4 regions of the Photorhabdus heterorhabditis genome follow, and region 3 is predicted to be linked to each of the others. Evidence: predicted binding sites of a transcription regulator. Region 3 holds the regulator's gene; each other region holds the start of a gene.
The links. The regulator PurR, encoded in region 3, represses purine synthesis genes. The targets are predictions, from matches to a motif close to CANGCAAACGTTTGCNTG.
Positions count from the first base shown of each region.

Region 1: a site for PurR is predicted at 2,267-2,284, ahead of cvpA (colicin V production protein). Genes of this name have one in related genera too.
Region 2: a site for PurR is predicted at 2,471-2,488, ahead of purL (phosphoribosylformylglycinamidine synthase). Genes of this name have one in related genera too.
Region 4: a site for PurR is predicted at 1,620-1,637, ahead of AM629_RS12220 (NCS2 family permease). Genes of this name have one in related genera too.

Region 1 covers NZ_LJCS01000050.1:13,597-17,759, forward strand. The annotation lists gene AM629_RS15545 (UbiX family flavin prenyltransferase) at 1-126, opposite strand, end outside; gene purF (amidophosphoribosyltransferase) at 173-1,690, opposite strand; gene cvpA (colicin V production protein) at 1,705-2,211, opposite strand; gene dedD (cell division protein DedD) at 2,414-3,103, opposite strand; gene folC (bifunctional tetrahydrofolate synthase/dihydrofolate synthase) at 3,093-4,163, opposite strand, start outside.
Region 2 covers NZ_LJCS01000030.1:9,146-13,308, forward strand. The annotation lists gene purL (phosphoribosylformylglycinamidine synthase) at 1-2,386, opposite strand, end outside; gene mltF (membrane-bound lytic murein transglycosylase MltF) at 2,654-4,075, shown strand.
Region 3 covers NZ_LJCS01000039.1:30,422-34,584, reverse strand. The annotation lists gene punC (purine nucleoside transporter PunC) at 1-41, opposite strand, end outside; gene punR (DNA-binding transcriptional activator PunR) at 189-1,097, shown strand; gene purR (HTH-type transcriptional repressor PurR) at 1,104-2,129, opposite strand; gene cydH (cytochrome bd-I oxidase subunit CydH) at 2,393-2,485, shown strand; partial or broken gene AM629_RS13820 (Fe-Mn family superoxide dismutase) at 2,738-3,175, opposite strand; gene AM629_RS13815 (Grx4 family monothiol glutaredoxin) at 3,438-3,785, shown strand; gene rnt (ribonuclease T) at 3,994-4,163, opposite strand, start outside.
Region 4 covers NZ_LJCS01000032.1:19,833-23,995, reverse strand. The annotation lists gene AM629_RS12220 (NCS2 family permease) at 225-1,571, opposite strand; gene AM629_RS22250 (hypothetical protein) at 1,880-2,035, opposite strand; gene AM629_RS12215 (hypothetical protein) at 2,695-3,027, shown strand; gene AM629_RS12205 (S-(hydroxymethyl)glutathione dehydrogenase/class III alcohol dehydrogenase) at 3,843-4,163, shown strand, end outside.

The DNA.
Region 1 (4,163 bases), on a different contig from region 3:
TTGACGAGCGGACTGACTAATGACCAGATGTGTTTCTACATTTTCAACTGGTTGTAAAACTTGCAGTAGCCTGACGCCATAAATAGCTCCACTTGCTCCCGTAAGCCCCACTATCAATCTTTTCATTTTTTCCTCATGCTGACACCGGGCTGCTATTTAAATCCAAAGGTAATCAACCTTCATTATAGATATCCAGGTTTTCAATTTCATTCTGATTATTCAGTTCCTTTTCATCGTCTTTACGCAGATTTTCCAGATAATAAAGGTAAGTCTGGTCAATATCTTTGGTGACATAAATACCATTGAAAACTGAACATTCAAACTCTTCAATATCCGGATTTTCTTCACGAACAGCCGCAACCAAATCAGTTAAATCCTGGAATATCAACGCATCAGCACCAATAAACTGACGAATTTCATCAACCTCACGCCCATGAGCGATCAGTTCATTTGCACTCGGCATATCAATGCCATAAACATTTGGAAAACGCACTTCCGGCGCTGCCGAAGCAAGATAAACCTTCTTCGCTCCTGCTTCACGAGCCATTTCAACAATCTGTTCCGACGTTGTACCACGAACGATAGAATCATCCACCAATAAGACATTTTTATCACGGAATTCTGCACGATTGGCATTCAGTTTACGACGGACTGACTTCCGACGCTCCTGTTGCCCAGGCATGATAAATGTACGACCAACATAACGGTTTTTCACAAATCCCTGGCGATAGGGTTTACCCAGTATACGGGCAATTTCCAGAGCGATATCACAAGAAGTTTCAGGAATTGGGACAACCACATCAATATGCAAATCTTCCCATTCACGGGCAATTTTTGCCCCCAGCTTCTGTCCCATGCGCACACGGGCATTATAAACCGAAATCTTATCAATAAAAGAGTCTGGCCGAGCTAAATAGACAAATTCAAACAAACATGGAGTTAAAGAAGGGTTTTCAGCACATTGACGGGTAAATAACTGACCTTTCTCTGTAATATAAACCGCTTCACCTGATGCAACATCCCGCAAGAATTCAAAACCTAGCGTATCCAATGCAACACTTTCAGAAGCAATCATATATTCATTGCGGCCATCATCCAAAGTACGCTTGCCTAAAACCAATGGACGAATACCATGCGGATCGCGGAAAGCAACCAATCCATGTCCAATAATCATCGCAATACAGGCATAAGCGCCACTCACTTGCTTATGCAATGCCGCTACCGCAGCGAAAATATTATCAGGCTCCAATGGGTAATGCTGAAAATGCCCCAATTCATTAGCAAAAACATTGAGCAAAATTTCAGAGTCTGACGTGGTATTCACATGGCGACGGGCATTTTCAAACAGTTTTTTCTTTAACTCATGAGCATTAGTCAAATTACCATTGTGTGTCAATGTGATACCAAATGGAGAATTGACATAAAATGGCTGAGCTTCCGATGCACTAGAGCTGCCAGCTGTCGGATAGCGTACATGACCAATCCCAATTGTTCCCTGTAAACGCAGCATATGCCGAGCTTCAAACACATCTCTCACTAAACCATTAGCTTTGCGTAAACGGAACCCATTGTTACCATCAATAGTTGCAATGCCAGCAGCATCTTGCCCACGGTGCTGAAGCACCGTCAGCGCATCATAAATCGACTGGTTAACCGGTGTAAAACCAACGATACCAACAATACCGCACATGTAGTTTTTCCTCATCAGCCAAGCGGAGAGGTATATTTCTCCGGCAGGAAACTTGACGCATTTTGCAGGTAGTCAAAGAACCACCTGATAATATGACTGAACTGTGGGATCAATTGTGATTGTTTCCAATCCTCACTTTGAGCAAATGGTGTGAATGTATCCAGAAAAAATAGAATAGCCGCGACAATCAGCACACCACGCAACGCCCCAAAGCAGATCCCCAGCACCCGATCAGTACCTGACAATCCAGTCCGTTGCACAAGAGAACCTATCACATAGTTCACCACAGAACCGACAATCAAAGTAGCAACAAACAAAACCGCAATAGCAATTCCGTTACGCACCAACTCATCTTCAAAACGGGTAAAATAAGCCGCTAAGTAAATGTAGAAGTGACTTGCTACAAAGAAAGCACATCCCCAAGTGACCAGTGACAAAGCTTCTCGAATAAACCCACGAATCAGGCTAACCAATGCCGAGAAGCCAATAATGGCAATAATAACGTAATCAATCCAGACCATGTTTTAAATCCCAAATAGGCACCCCGGCATCCGTTTCGGGCGCATTCTAACAGAAAACGAAAACGTTTGCGTAGCAGATTTCCTGTTCCACTGAAAATAATTAGCGGCGATATGGAGAAATCATCATCGCCGCAGTCACCTAATATTTACTGCTTGATTTCATGATGGTTACCCACTCATCACATAAGCAATGACAGCCTTATTACGGCTTATAACCTCTTACCTGCCCTTGTAACCCGGTCAGACTTTTCAAGTCTGATAACGCCGATTCGAGTTGTTGCCTGGAAACATTTGGACCAACATATATTCTGGTCAACTGCCCCTGAACTGGAGACGAAGGAACAGTATAGACTTGATAGCCAGACAGACGCAGTCTAGCGACTATTTCATCTACCTTTCCTGCATTTTTCAAAGCACCAAGTTGTACGATATAAGCTTGTCCCTGCGGTGCTTTTTCAACTGGCTTCGTTTCAATTTTTGACTCTGGTTTAACCTCTAATTTGGCTTTAGGCTCCGGTGACACTAGCGGTTTAGGATCTGTTTTTTGCTCAGGCTTACTCTGTAGTTTAGGTTTCACTTCTGGCTGAACAGCCGGAGGGGTTATCGGCGCTGGCTGTGGCGGAACCGTTACCAGCGGTATTTCCGGTTGTTCTAACGTTTCTGGCAGCAATACCTCTGTCTCATCCTCCAGAGGGACTGATAATATTGTTGAATTAAGGGGAGAAATAGATTCAATCTCCTGCTCATCCCCAGGCTTAGGAACCAAGGGAATTGATGCAAACTTATCTTCGTTGTATTTCTTATTACCGTCCAACAACACAGGTAGCACTATGACCCCTAGTGCTACCAATACAATTGTACCGACCAAACGATTCTGAAATTTACTTGCCACTTCCCTTCTCCCTATCCAGAGCCTCCATGACATGCGCGACCGTGTGGAATGAACCACAAACTACAACGATATCCTGTTCATCAGCATCTGCCATTGCCTGATACCAAGCACTTTCCACATCAGTGAATACCTGCGGTTGTTTAAGATGCAGAGCCAGTGTCTGTGCATCCGCACCACGCAATTCAGTCAAAGGAGCGCAATACCACTCATCAATTTGCTGTGATAGGCAAGCCAGTGTGCCGGCGATATCTTTATCACCAAGCATACCCACTACACCAAGAATTTTACTATCTGGTTGACGGGGCAAAAGAGCCAGTTTCTGTACCAAATAAGCCGCAGCATGTGGGTTATGTGCCACATCCAAAATTAACAATGGATGTTCGCGAACTATTTGGAAACGCCCTGGCAACTGTGCATTTTGCAGCCCTTGATGAATTGCCCGCTCATTAATAGCCTGACTGACTTTATCATCCTGTCGCAATAGACAACAAATCACTCCCAGCGCAGTTGCTGCATTCATCAAAGGCACATTCGGTAAAGGCAGATTACTCAGTAGCATATCATCAGATTGCCAGCACCAACTTTTCTCCTGTTTGGAAAATCGCCAGTCAGTACCACAACAGAATAGCTTAGCGCCTAATTCACCAGCGACTTCCGCAATAGAAGATGGCATATCCGGTTCACCAACCACGGCAAAATGATCTTTACGGAAAATACCCGCTTTCTCATAGCCAATATGCTCACGGTCTGCTCCTAACCAATCAGTATGATCGAGAGCAATGCTGGTAATAGCTGCAATATCAGCATCCACAATATTTGTCGCATCTAAGCGGCCACCTAAACCCACCTCTAAAATGACAACATCCAGACAAGCTTCTTTAAACAATTGCAAGGCTGCTAATGTGCCATATTCAAAATAAGTCAGTGAAATCTCCCCACGGCGGGATTCGATATCTGCAAATACACGGCAAAATGCCTGTTCAGGCAACTCCTTACCCTGAATACGTACCCTTTCGGTATAACATACAAGATGAGGAGAACTGTAAACACCCACTCGCAA
Region 2 (4,163 bases), on a different contig from region 3:
GTGACGTCATTTCACGCTCTTCACCTTTATCATTCCAGCTGGTTTTCATCGACATAGAATCTTTACCCACCGGAATAGTTAGCCCCAATGCCGGACACAATTCCTCCCCCACCGCTTTGACCGCCGCATACAAACCGGCATCCTCACCAGGATGACCGGCAGCAGACATCCAATTAGCTGAAAGTTTAATACGCTTCAAATCTTGGACATAAGCAGAAGCAATGTTGGTCAGAGCTTCACCGACAGCCAGACGAGCAGAGGCGGCAAAATCCAACAAAGCAACTGGAGCACGTTCACCCATAGACATGGCTTCGCCATAGTAACTATCAAGACTGGCGGTAGTCACAGCGCAGTCAGCTACCGGGATCTGCCACGGGCCTACCATCTGATCACGAGAAACCATTCCCGTGACCGTACGATCACCTATAGTTATCAAGAATGTTTTTTCTGCCACAGCAGGCAAATGCATAATGCGCTTAACCGCTTCTGCCAAGTCAATATTCCGACGCTCAAGGTTTTCTCCTCTAGCTTTTAATGTGCTGACATTACGCAACATCTTTGGCGTTTTACCCAGCAACACATCCAGCGGCATATCGATTGGCTGATTATCAAAATGCTCATCATTAAGCCGCAAATGACGTTCTGCTGTTGCCTCACCGATAACAGCATAAGGTGCCCGCTCACGCCGACAAATTTCTTCAAACAAAGGAAGTTGTTCTGGCGCAACAGCCAGTACATAACGCTCCTGAGATTCATTACACCAGACCTCCAGCGGACTCATTCCTGGTTCATCATTAAGAATCTTACGTAGTTCAAACCGACCACCGCGACCACCATCACTCACCAACTCAGGCATAGCGTTGGAAAGCCCGCCAGCACCAACATCATGAATGAACAAAATCGGGTTGTTTTCTCCCAATTGCCAACAACGATCGATAACTTCCTGACAACGGCGTTCCATTTCCGGGTTATCACGTTGCACAGAAGCAAAATCCAGATCAGCATCAGATTGACCAGACGCCATAGAAGAGGCAGCGCCACCACCCAAACCGATGTTCATGGACGGACCACCAAGCACAATCAGTTTCGCGCCAACAGAAATTTCACCCTTCTTGACATGTTCATCACGGATATTACCAATCCCGCCCGCCAACATAATTGGTTTGTGATAACCACGCAGCTCACTGCCGTTATGACTGTTTACTTTTTCTTCATAGGTACGAAAATAACCAAGCAGCGCTGGACGGCCAAATTCGTTATTAAATGCAGCGCCACCCAAAGGACCTTCCGTCATGATATCCAGAGCACTGACGATACGTTCCGGTTTGCCAAAATCCGCTTCCCATGGCTGTTCAAAACCCGGTATCCGCAGATTGGATACAGAGAATCCTACCAACCCGGCTTTTGGCTTGGCACCCCGTCCCGTCGCACCTTCATCACGGATTTCACCACCAGAACCGGTCGCGGCACCCGGCCAAGGCGAGATTGCCGTCGGATGATTATGAGTTTCAACCTTCATCAGGATATGAGCTTGTTCCTGATGATAATCATATGAACCGCCTTCCACTCCAGCAAAGAAACGGCCAACAGAAGACCCTTCCATCACAGCCGCATTATCTTTATAAGCGGACAGCACGTAATCAGGTGTTTGCTCATAGGTATTTTTAATCATTTTAAACAATGATTTTGGCTGTTCCTGACCATCAATAATCCAATCAGCATTAAAGATTTTATGGCGGCAATGTTCTGAGTTAGCTTGAGCAAACATGTAAAGTTCAACATCTGTTGGATTGCGCCCCAATTTCTCGAAAGCGTCCATCAGATAATCAATTTCATCCGGTGCCAATGCCAATCCAAGTTCAGTATTCGCTTTCTCTAGAGCACCGCGCCCTTCTTGCAGAATAGCAATGCGCTTTAATGGAGCGGGTTGCTGATGAGAAAATAATTTTTCCGCCTGTTCCAATTGAGTAAAAACCGTCTCCATCATCTGATCATGCAGCAATGACGACAATATTTGCCACTGTGAACCACTCATTTCATCACACTGGATGTAATAAGCCAGACCACGCTCCAGACGCACAACCTGAGATAGACCACAATTATGAGCAATATCGGTTGCTTTGGAAGACCATGGGGAAATCGTCCCCGGACGGGGAGTCACTAGCAGCAATGTCCCTTTGGGTTCATGCTCAGCCAATGACGGCCCGTATTTTAGTAATTGTTGTAACTTTGCTGAATCAGCCTCACTCAAAGGTGCATTAATCTCTGCAAAATGAACGTATTCCGCATAAATATCATTGACCGGAAGTTGCTGTTCCTGACACACAGAAAGGAGCTTGGTGATACGAAATACTGATAAAGCGGGGGAACCACGCAGAATTTCCATAGTAATAAATTCTCTCATCTTAAGAAGCAAAACCTGACTGATGCCTTCGGGGAAATAAACACATTATAAAGGATTGCAACCAGTGACGAAACCGTTTGCGTGACGATTATTAAGGCTAAGTATTTGGTTGTCAGGTTATGCGAAGAGTATTAATTAAGTTGCGCAGTAAGTTTTTGTTCCGCAAAATGCTCAATCACTGGAAATTTAACCATGATAATATAGCGCGTTTCCACATAGCACCACATCGCGTCACACAGAGATAACCATTTGAATAATATAAAAATAAATTATTTCGTTATCATTGTTATCGCTCTTTTTTCTGCTGCCATAATCAGCCTAAACATCAGTTGGCCGAATAAACAGCAGGAGCAGATTAACAGGATCATTACTAGGGGGGAACTGCGGATCAGCACCATCAGCTCACCTCTGATTTATCTCACAGGTAAGAAAGAACCCAATGGATTCGATTATGAGCTGGTAAAACGCTTCGCTGATTACCTTGGCGTTAAACTGGAAATCAAATTCAGAAAAAATATCAACCAATTATTTAACGATCTAGAAAATGGTGATGCTGATTTTCTAGCCGCAGGTCTGACCTATAACAAGGAGAGGTTGGCACAAACTCACACTGGTCCAGCTTATTATTCTGTTTCCCAACAGTTGATTTATCGCAAAGGTACTCCGCGCCCTCGTTCTTTTAAGGACTTAAAAGGCAAACTCCTCGTCACTGCCGGTTCTTCTCACGTCAGCACACTGAAAAAGATGAAAGAAGAGTCTTACCCGGAACTTGAATGGGATGAAACGCAACAATACAACACCCGGGAATTACTGGAGCGGGTATCAGAGGGCAAACTAGATTACACCTTGGGCGACTCTATCAATGTCGCGTTGCAACAGCGTACTCACCCTAATCTGGCCGTCGCTTTTGATATCAGTGAAGACAATCCTTTAACGTGGTATTTAAAGCGTACTGATGATTACAGCCTTTATGCTGCTATGTTGGATTTTTTCAGTCAAATGACGGAAGAAGATGTGATGCCACGGCTAGAAGAGAAATATTTTGCTCATGTCAGTTCGTTTGATTACTTCGATACCCTCTTTTTTCTTAGTGCCATTGATAATATTCTCCCGATTTATCAACCATTATTTGAAAAATATTCTGGTGATATCAGCTGGCAACTGCTGGCAGCAATTGCCTGGCAGGAATCACATTGGGACCCGCAGGCAACATCTCCAACAGGGGTCCGTGGCCTGATGATGTTAACCCATCCAACCGCTAAAGGGCTTGGTGTCGTTGACCGCCTTGATCCAGAAGAAAGCATTAAGGGAGGTGCAATCTATCTGCAAAATCTGATGAAACGACTACCTGAAAATATCCCTAAAGATGAACGGATATGGTTTGCACTGGCTGCTTACAATATGGGCTACGGTCATATGTTGGATGCCCGGAAATTGACAGCAGCACAAAAAGGCAACCCTGATCGCTGGCTTGATGTGAAAGCCCGAATACCTCTATTAAGTCAAAAAAAATATTATACGAACACCACCTATGGTTATGCCCGTGGACATGAAGCTTATCGCTATGTCGAGAATATCCGCCGTTATCAACTTAGTTTAGTTGGATATTTACAGGCAAAAGAAAACCGGCAAAAATTAGTTTCTCAGGAAGAGAAATCAAAAACAGAGTAAACAATTAGCTATCGCTAAAAATGCAATGATAGTTAATTATATATCCCCAATCATATTATGTTTTACAACAAATTAAACTAACTATACT
Region 3 (4,163 bases):
AAGCCTGCAAGGTAGAACATGAACTGACTTGAGTTTTTCATTTGATTACTCTCTTTGGATGTCATGATTGAAATAGCTTGCTGTGGTAAGTAGATAAGAATATTTGTACGTATTCTATATGCCGTGATTTTTACTTGTGAAACGGTAATATTTGCATAATGCTGTGAAAAAAATTGAAAGGTAAAATTATGTGGTCAGAATATTCACTTGAAGTTGTGGATGCTGTTGCCAGAACGGGGAGTTTTAGTGCTGCGGCATCGGAACTTCATCGTGTTCCTTCTGCTGTCAGTTATACAATAAGGCAACTAGAAGAATGGCTTGCAGTTCCGCTATTTGAGCGCCGCCATCGGGATGTAGAATTAACCGAGGCTGGTAGTATTTTCATCAAAGAGGCCCGTGCTGTTATCAAAAAGATGATTGACACTCGTCATCAATGCCAACAGGTTGCAAATGGTTGGAGAGGGCAATTCAGTATTGCTATTGACCGGGTGGTTAAACCAGAACGTAGTCGGCAGCTTATTCTTGATTTTTATCATCATTTTCCTGATGTGGAACTTTTTATCCATCAGGAAGTGTTTAATGGTGTATGGGATGCATTGGTGGATGGTCGGGTTGATGTTGCAATCGGCGCAACCCGGGTTGCGCCAGTAGGGGCAAGGTTCAGTTTTAAAGATATGGGATTTATGCCTTGGCTATGTGTAGTAAGCGCGGGTCATGCTTTGGCTCAATTGCCCGGTCCGCTGTCTGATAATCAGATGCGACCTTATCCAAGTTTGTGTCTTGAAGATACCTCCCGAAATTTACCGAAGCGTGACACTTGGACTTTGGACAATCAGCGCAGATTAGTCGTCCCTGATTGGGAGTCTGGCTTGGATTGTTTGCATGAAGGGTTATGTGTGGGAATGGTGCCAAAGCACAGGGCAATGCCGCTCATTCGGCAGAAAAAGCTGGAAGCATTGGAATTGGTACAGCCTTTGCCAGATAGTCCGTGCTGTCTGACATGGGCGCAAAATAGCCATTCTCCGGCATTAAGTTGGCTTCTCGGCTATCTTGGCGATAGTGAAACGCTTAATGCTGAATGGCTTCAGGAGGAGTAAGGCAAATTAACGACGATAGTCGATAAATGGGCCATCCGCGACGGAGCGGCGTTCAACCAAACGTGGATGTACTTCAATGATTTGTGCATCTTCACGTTTATTGACTATTCTGTCCAGTAACATGGAAAAGGCCATTTGCCCCAAACGTTCTTTGGGTTGATGAATGGTTGTTAATGCTGGCGAGAAATAACGGGCATTGCGTACATTATCATAACCGATCACCGAAATATCCTGTGGGACTCGTAATCCTAATTCATCCGCAGCACAAATAGCGCCCATGGCCATAACATCCCCACCGCAGAAAACCGCAGTTGGACGCTGTTTTTGATTGAGAATTTGATGCATGGCTTTATAACCCGATTCAGGCTCAAAATCTCCCTGAACAATCCATTCTTCTCTGATTGGGATGCAGGCTTCTTTTAATGCTTTCAAGAATCCTTGATGGCGGCCACCACCAGTATTTCGTGCCAAGGGGCCAGGGATCGCACCAATATCTCGATGGCCTCGTTCAATAAGATAACGACCAACGAGATAACCGCCGTGAAATGCGTTGTCAATAATAGTATCAGTGAAGTCACCTCTGGCTTGCCCCCAATCCATGACGACCATCGGGATATTGCGATAATCTTCCAGCATTCCTAACAGCTGTTCCGGATATTCTGAACACATAATCAGTAAGCCATCCACACGCTTTTGTGCCAGCATGGCTAAATAGGCTTTCTGTTTATCAATATTGTTGTGTGAGTTACATAAAATCAACGTATAGCCTTTGCTGTAACAACTATTTTCAACGGCTTCAATGATTTCAGCAAAATAGGGGGCTTCATTGGACGTTGCCAGTAAACCGATCGATTTGGTGTGGTTAACCTTCAGACTGCGAGCAACTGCGCTGGGTGAATAATTCAGCTCTTTAATAGCAGCCCAAACCGCAGCCTTAGTATCTTCGGCGACAAAACGGGTTTTATTAATAACATGGGATACGGTAGTGGTTGAAACGCCAGAGTGTTTAGCCACATCTTTGATCGTTGCCATGAGATAAAAGACTCCTGACCTTTTGGTCTAAATTTATAAATCTTTGTTAATTGTTTGCCAGTATCTTTGATACATAGGGAGCGTGGCAATTCTTTATCGATAAACTTCGAATTTTGTCTGATCTGGCTCAAAAGTGAAAGCAATAATCAATGTTATAAAATAGCCGGTAATCGCTATTTTATGCTTTTTCCTTTCTGTAAGGATAATTAGCCATACCAATGAAAGGGTTTGGGGGCTATAAACTTTTATTTTGAGGAGACGCTATGGATACTGATTTAAAGCTTGGTTTATTGACTGCGGTGAGCACGTTGGTGATGATTGTCATTTTTGCTGCTCTTTGCTTAATTTTTGCCTGATATTTTGAATTGATTAAGTGGTATATACCCAATAGATTTCAAGTTGCAGTGCGGCGGCAAGAGAACGCATCCCCAGGAGCATAGATAACGATGTGACTGGGGTAAGTGAACGCAGCCAACAAAGCAGCAGCTTGAAAGATGACGGGTATAGAGAAATCGAGCTTTATGTTAACAGGAAATAGGGCAGATGGCTTGAATGGATCATCTGCCCTTAATGCTAGAGCGAGTGGTAATTAGTTGAATAAATAGCTATTAAGCCAGGTTTTCTTCAACGAATTTCCAGTTAACCAATGCCCAGAAACTTTCCAGATATTTAGGGCGTGCATTACGATAATCGATGTAATATGCGTGTTCCCAAACATCAACAGTCAATATTGGTTTATCAGAAGAAGTCAAGGGCGGTGCTGCATTAGACGTATTCACAATAGCCAGACTGCTATCAGTTTTCTTAACCAGCCAAGTCCAACCGGAACCAAAATTTTTCACCGCTGCGTCGGTAAACTGCTGTTTGAATTCTGTAAAAGAACCGAATGATTTATTAATAACTTCAGCGATTTTACCTGTTGGTTCTCCACCGCCATTTGGAGACAAGCAGTGCCAGTAAAAAGTATGATTCTAAACTTGAGCAGCATTGTTGAAAATGCCACCTTCAGAAGTTCTGATAATCTCTTCCAGAGAGTTCCCAGCAAACTTGAAGTCCATAGGGTATAGCTCTTTAAATCATGCATTAAGTAGGATAAAGCATGGTGAAGAGCAAATATAAGCTAATTATTGTATGGCTATTTTTGTTTAATTATCTTAATAACTTCTACGATAAATAACAGTGAAAAAGATGCCATTTGCTCTTGGATAAGAAAATATCAGGATGCATATTGGTGAAAGAAAATGGTATTCTCCGCCAATATTGTGACGATGTTGACTTCAGCATACTGTTGATTTAAAGGAAATAAAAATGACGACTATTGAGAAGATTGAGCGCCAAATTAACGAGAATCCAATTCTGCTGTATATGAAAGGTTCTCCTAAATTACCAAATTGTGGCTTTTCTGCACAGGCTGTTCAGGCTTTATCTGCATGTGGTGAACGTTTTGCTTACGTAGATATTTTGCAAAATCCAGAGATTCGCGCAGAATTGCCAAAATATGCTAACTGGCCAACTTTTCCTCAGCTTTGGGTTGAGGGTGAGTTGGTTGGTGGATGCGATATTATAATTGAAATGTTTCAGCGTGGTGAGTTACAAACATTAATTAAAGAAGCTGCTGATAAATACCGTTCTCAGGGCGAGAACGCCGCAGAGTAATTATTCAATTACCCACGGACTGCTATCTCCCCATATTTTGATGTATGGGGAGATAATTATCGTTATAAATTACATTTAATTATATTAATCATATAGTTAATTGTAATTCTGTTGGTTTATAATTAGGTTATAGTGGTAAGAGCATCAATGATATTCCTGCTGCACATAATCATAATGTCAATAAGTTCGGCTCATTGGCACTACTTGATTAGGCATTTTCCTCTATTTCTGTGGTTAATGGCCAGCCACCAAGTCGTTTCCAGCGGTTAACTATTTCACAGAATAACTCGGCAGTACGGTTAGTATCGTATAAGGCGCTGTGAGCCTGATTATTGTCGAAAGAAACCCCAGCTGCGATGCAGGCTTTTGCCAGAATCG
Region 4 (4,163 bases), on a different contig from region 3:
TTTTTCTTTCCGTCAAAACAAAAACAGTGAGAATAGAATCTTAATACTAAAATAACTGAATCAATCGAAAAAGGTGGATACATGCCGAGCCGTATCCAAAAGAATTGCAGGAATATTGTAAACTAATCAGATAAATAGCGGTGAAATAATTGAAAATTTAAAAGTAATCGCAAGAAATGGTAAAGTGCGCAGGCACAGACGCCCCTTACGCACTTTTTAATCAATCAAATAGCCCAATCACCAGCATAAAATGCTACCAAAGCGATCGTAATCACCACTGTCCCCATATTCAATTTACGCCATTCACCGGAACAGATACGACCAACAACCAAAGAGCTGAAGCCCAGCATAATACCAGTAACAATATTGCAGGTCAGAACAATAAAGACTGCACAGAGCATACCGGACATTGCCCCAACAAAATCATTGAAATCCAGTTTCCTGATATTACTCAACATCAGCAGACCAACATACATCAGCGCCGGTGCAGTCGCGTATGCCGGTACAAGATATGAAAGTGGAGAAAAGAACAAAATCAACAGGAACAGGATACCGACAACTGTTGCGGTTAAACCTGTTTTACCACCTGCTGCGGTACCCGCGGCTGATTCAATATATACCGCAGCCGGAGAAGCACCGATAGCACCGGCAAAAATACTACTGACAGAATCGGCAGTCAGCGCTTTACTACCGTTAATAATCTGTCCACCTTTATCCAACAGATTCCCTTGCCCTGCTACCGCACGGATTGTACCGGTCGCATCAAATACGGCGGTCATTACCAACGCTAACACACTAGGTAATACAATCGGCTGTAAAGCCCCCATAATATCCATACTAAAAATCAGGGACAATCCATCATCACCCAGACTCGGTACTTTAAAGAACCCTTGATATCTCACCGTTGGATCAAAAATCAACCCAATAACAGAAATCACAACAATCACCAACAGCACACCGCCAGGAACTTTCAACTTTTCCAAGCCGAAAATAACAGCCAGCCCAAGCAAAGTCATCACCACAGGAAAAGAGGTGAACGCCCCCAGAGCAACAGGCAAACCTTCCAACGGGTTCTTAATGACCAGACCAACACCGTTTGACGCAATCAGTAACAAAAACAGTCCAATACCAATCCCTGCACCATGTGCAATACCCATAGGTATATTGCGTAAAATCCAGGAACGAATACCAGTAACAGAAATCACCGTAAACAAGCACCCCATCAGGAATACTGCACCAAGTGCAACCGGAATACTGATTTGCTGTCCTAAAACCAAACTAAAAGCGGTAAATGCAGTCAATGAAATTGCACAACCAATTGCCATCGGCAAGTTAGCCCAAAGGCCCATTAACAAAGAACCAAAACCGGCAACCAAACAAGTCGCAATAAAGACAGCCGTATGGGGAAACCCTGCCTGTCCTAACATCCCCGGTACAACGATGACTGAATAAACCATCGCCAAGAAAGTTGTAAGTCCTGCCAGCATTTCACGGCGTACCGTTGTTCCACGTTCAGTCAATTTGAAATACTTATCCAGTCTGCATTTAACTGGTGCCAGAGTGCCAGACATATTATTCCCCTGCATTATGTTCATGGTACTTCTTCCACTTCCTAATCAAACGAAAACGATTACCTCACTGAATAACAACTAATGAATATTGCACCAATCGGTTCAATAAATCATAAAAGCAATCGTTTGGCTTTTAGAATAGAAAACAGTGAGAGAATTTAAGGCGAAAGATTATCCAGTGATCATAGTGTCGAAATCAATAGCTAACGAGATTATTTAGAGTTCAATTTATTCACTCTTCGAAAAGAAATAAGATTTACTCGGGGCTGGCTGCTGCTCACAACCAGCTTCTATCGCTGTAACAATCTTCAGCCATTATCACTCTGTGGATTAAACCGATCCATTGTCGAAACCAGAAATAATGCCGCAATGATGACAAGTAAAATAGGTAAACCTGATGGCACCACTGAACTCGCTACACCTGCAAGCAATGGGCCAAACAAACTCCCAATCCCCGGGAGCATAGATAACTCTATGCTCCCGGGGATTCGCACCCTTGCCGCCGCCCTGCAACTTGAAATCTATTGGGTATATATTATTACTTACAAAGATTCAATTATTCATATTCCAATATAACACCTAAAAAATTGTACGTTTTCTTAATTCATTTAATGATATTATAGTTTTATAAAATAAAATTTTAGATTGATACTCCAGAATGACAAACAACTAATACTGACTCAATAAATGAAGTCTAATAGACTCCCATTAACTTAACTCAAAGAGTTATATATTAAATGCTATTTGGATAAATCCTTCAAAAATAAAAATTTAATTCCAAACTCTCAACAAAAATATTATACATTGAAATTATTGCTAATAAAAACAATATAAGAGCATTATAAAAATAATATAAAAACGTTACTATATAATAAAAAACAAACATCACACTGAATTATATTTCAAAGAAAAAGTATGAACTATATTAAATATCTGCAAAAATAAAAACAAATAAATCATATATTCTTGATGTTTATCAGCATAATTTTATCCCCCCTAAAATAAACGTAATATTTATTTGCCCCAGTTGTTTTAAGATGTTATTTACTTTTTATAAATCTTGGACGATTTGTGCAATCGAATATCTTAATGTTATTAATGTTTTTCTTAAGAGGAAATTATGATGGAATTTCAACAAATTGGACAAATGAGCCTAAAAAATTCAGGCGGATTTGTTGCCAGAATTCTGTTTAGTTATATTGATTCTGATGGCGAAAAGTATTTAAGTAAACAAAGTGATGACATTACTCTTGGAGTAACAAAAACCATTGACCCAGGCGATCTTGGCGTTCCTGATGGCGCGACGGTTTATATGCATGTATTTGTAGTATGGGGTCGTGATAATGAAGCTCATCAAGTTTTTTCATACAAAAAAGGAAGCCAAGCGATTGCCAACTATATGATTAGTGGCACAACATTAAATAATGATCTCGGTTTGATCGATGTTACGCAGTAATACATATAGGCTCTGCATATGCAGAGCCTTATAACCCCCCCATTCTCCTTGTCTAAAATAAAGCTTATCTATTTCATAGACATCCGTGGAAAAATTCATTTCAACAAATTTAATTATAAAACCCAAGAAATAAACCTTTAATTTATAGCAATTTTTATATAAATAATTTACTAATTTAAATATCTAAATTAAACATGATAATCACCCAATTTTTATCATCATTTTTCAACCAAAGCTAAATTCCTGCCAAAATTAATACTAAAATCAATCAAGGATTTTGCCTTAATAATAAGATCAATGAATTCTCAATCATATAATGTGAATAACTCATCTCGTTTATTCCTATTAATTTAAACTAAGGTTCACTGAAAAAATAGGTAAATATTTATCAGAACAGGATACAGAATTAAAAAACAAATAGACTCAATAGTGCGATCTAAATCCATATTTCACCACACGCTAGACCCAATAGATTTCAAGATGGATCGCGACGGCAAAGGAGCGAATCCCCGGGAACATAGATAACTCTGTGACCGGGGTGAGTGAGTGCAGCCAACAAAGAGGCAACTTGAAAGATAACGAGTATATATACATCCCCGACTATTCAGGAGATACTTGTTTTATACCCATTCGCCAGAAAGAGAAAAAACGTGTTCTCACTCAGATCAGGAGGATAAAAGGCCAGATTGACGCACAAAAAGCCTCGATCGAAGATGCAGTTTATCCGCACCGAACATACCTTCGCTGACAAACCGACTGACTTTATTAATCTGTATTCGCGAACACATGACATTGTTTATTCAAAAGGAAAGATTATGAAATCACGAGCCGCTGTTGCATTTGGACCAAGTCAACCCCTTGAAATCGTTGAAATCGATGTTGCCCCACCCCAAGCCGGTGAAGTACTGGTCAAAATCAGTCATACCGGTGTGTGCCACACGGATGCCTTCACCCTGTCAGGGGATGATCCGGAAGGCGTTTTTCCTACCGTACTCGGGCATGAAGGTGCAGGCGTAGTCGTTGAGGTTGGCGAAGGCGTCACCAGCGTTAAACCCGGAGATCACGTTATCCCTCTTTATACCGCGGAATGCGGAGAATGCCTGTTCTGTAAATCAGGAAAAACCAACCTGTGTGTG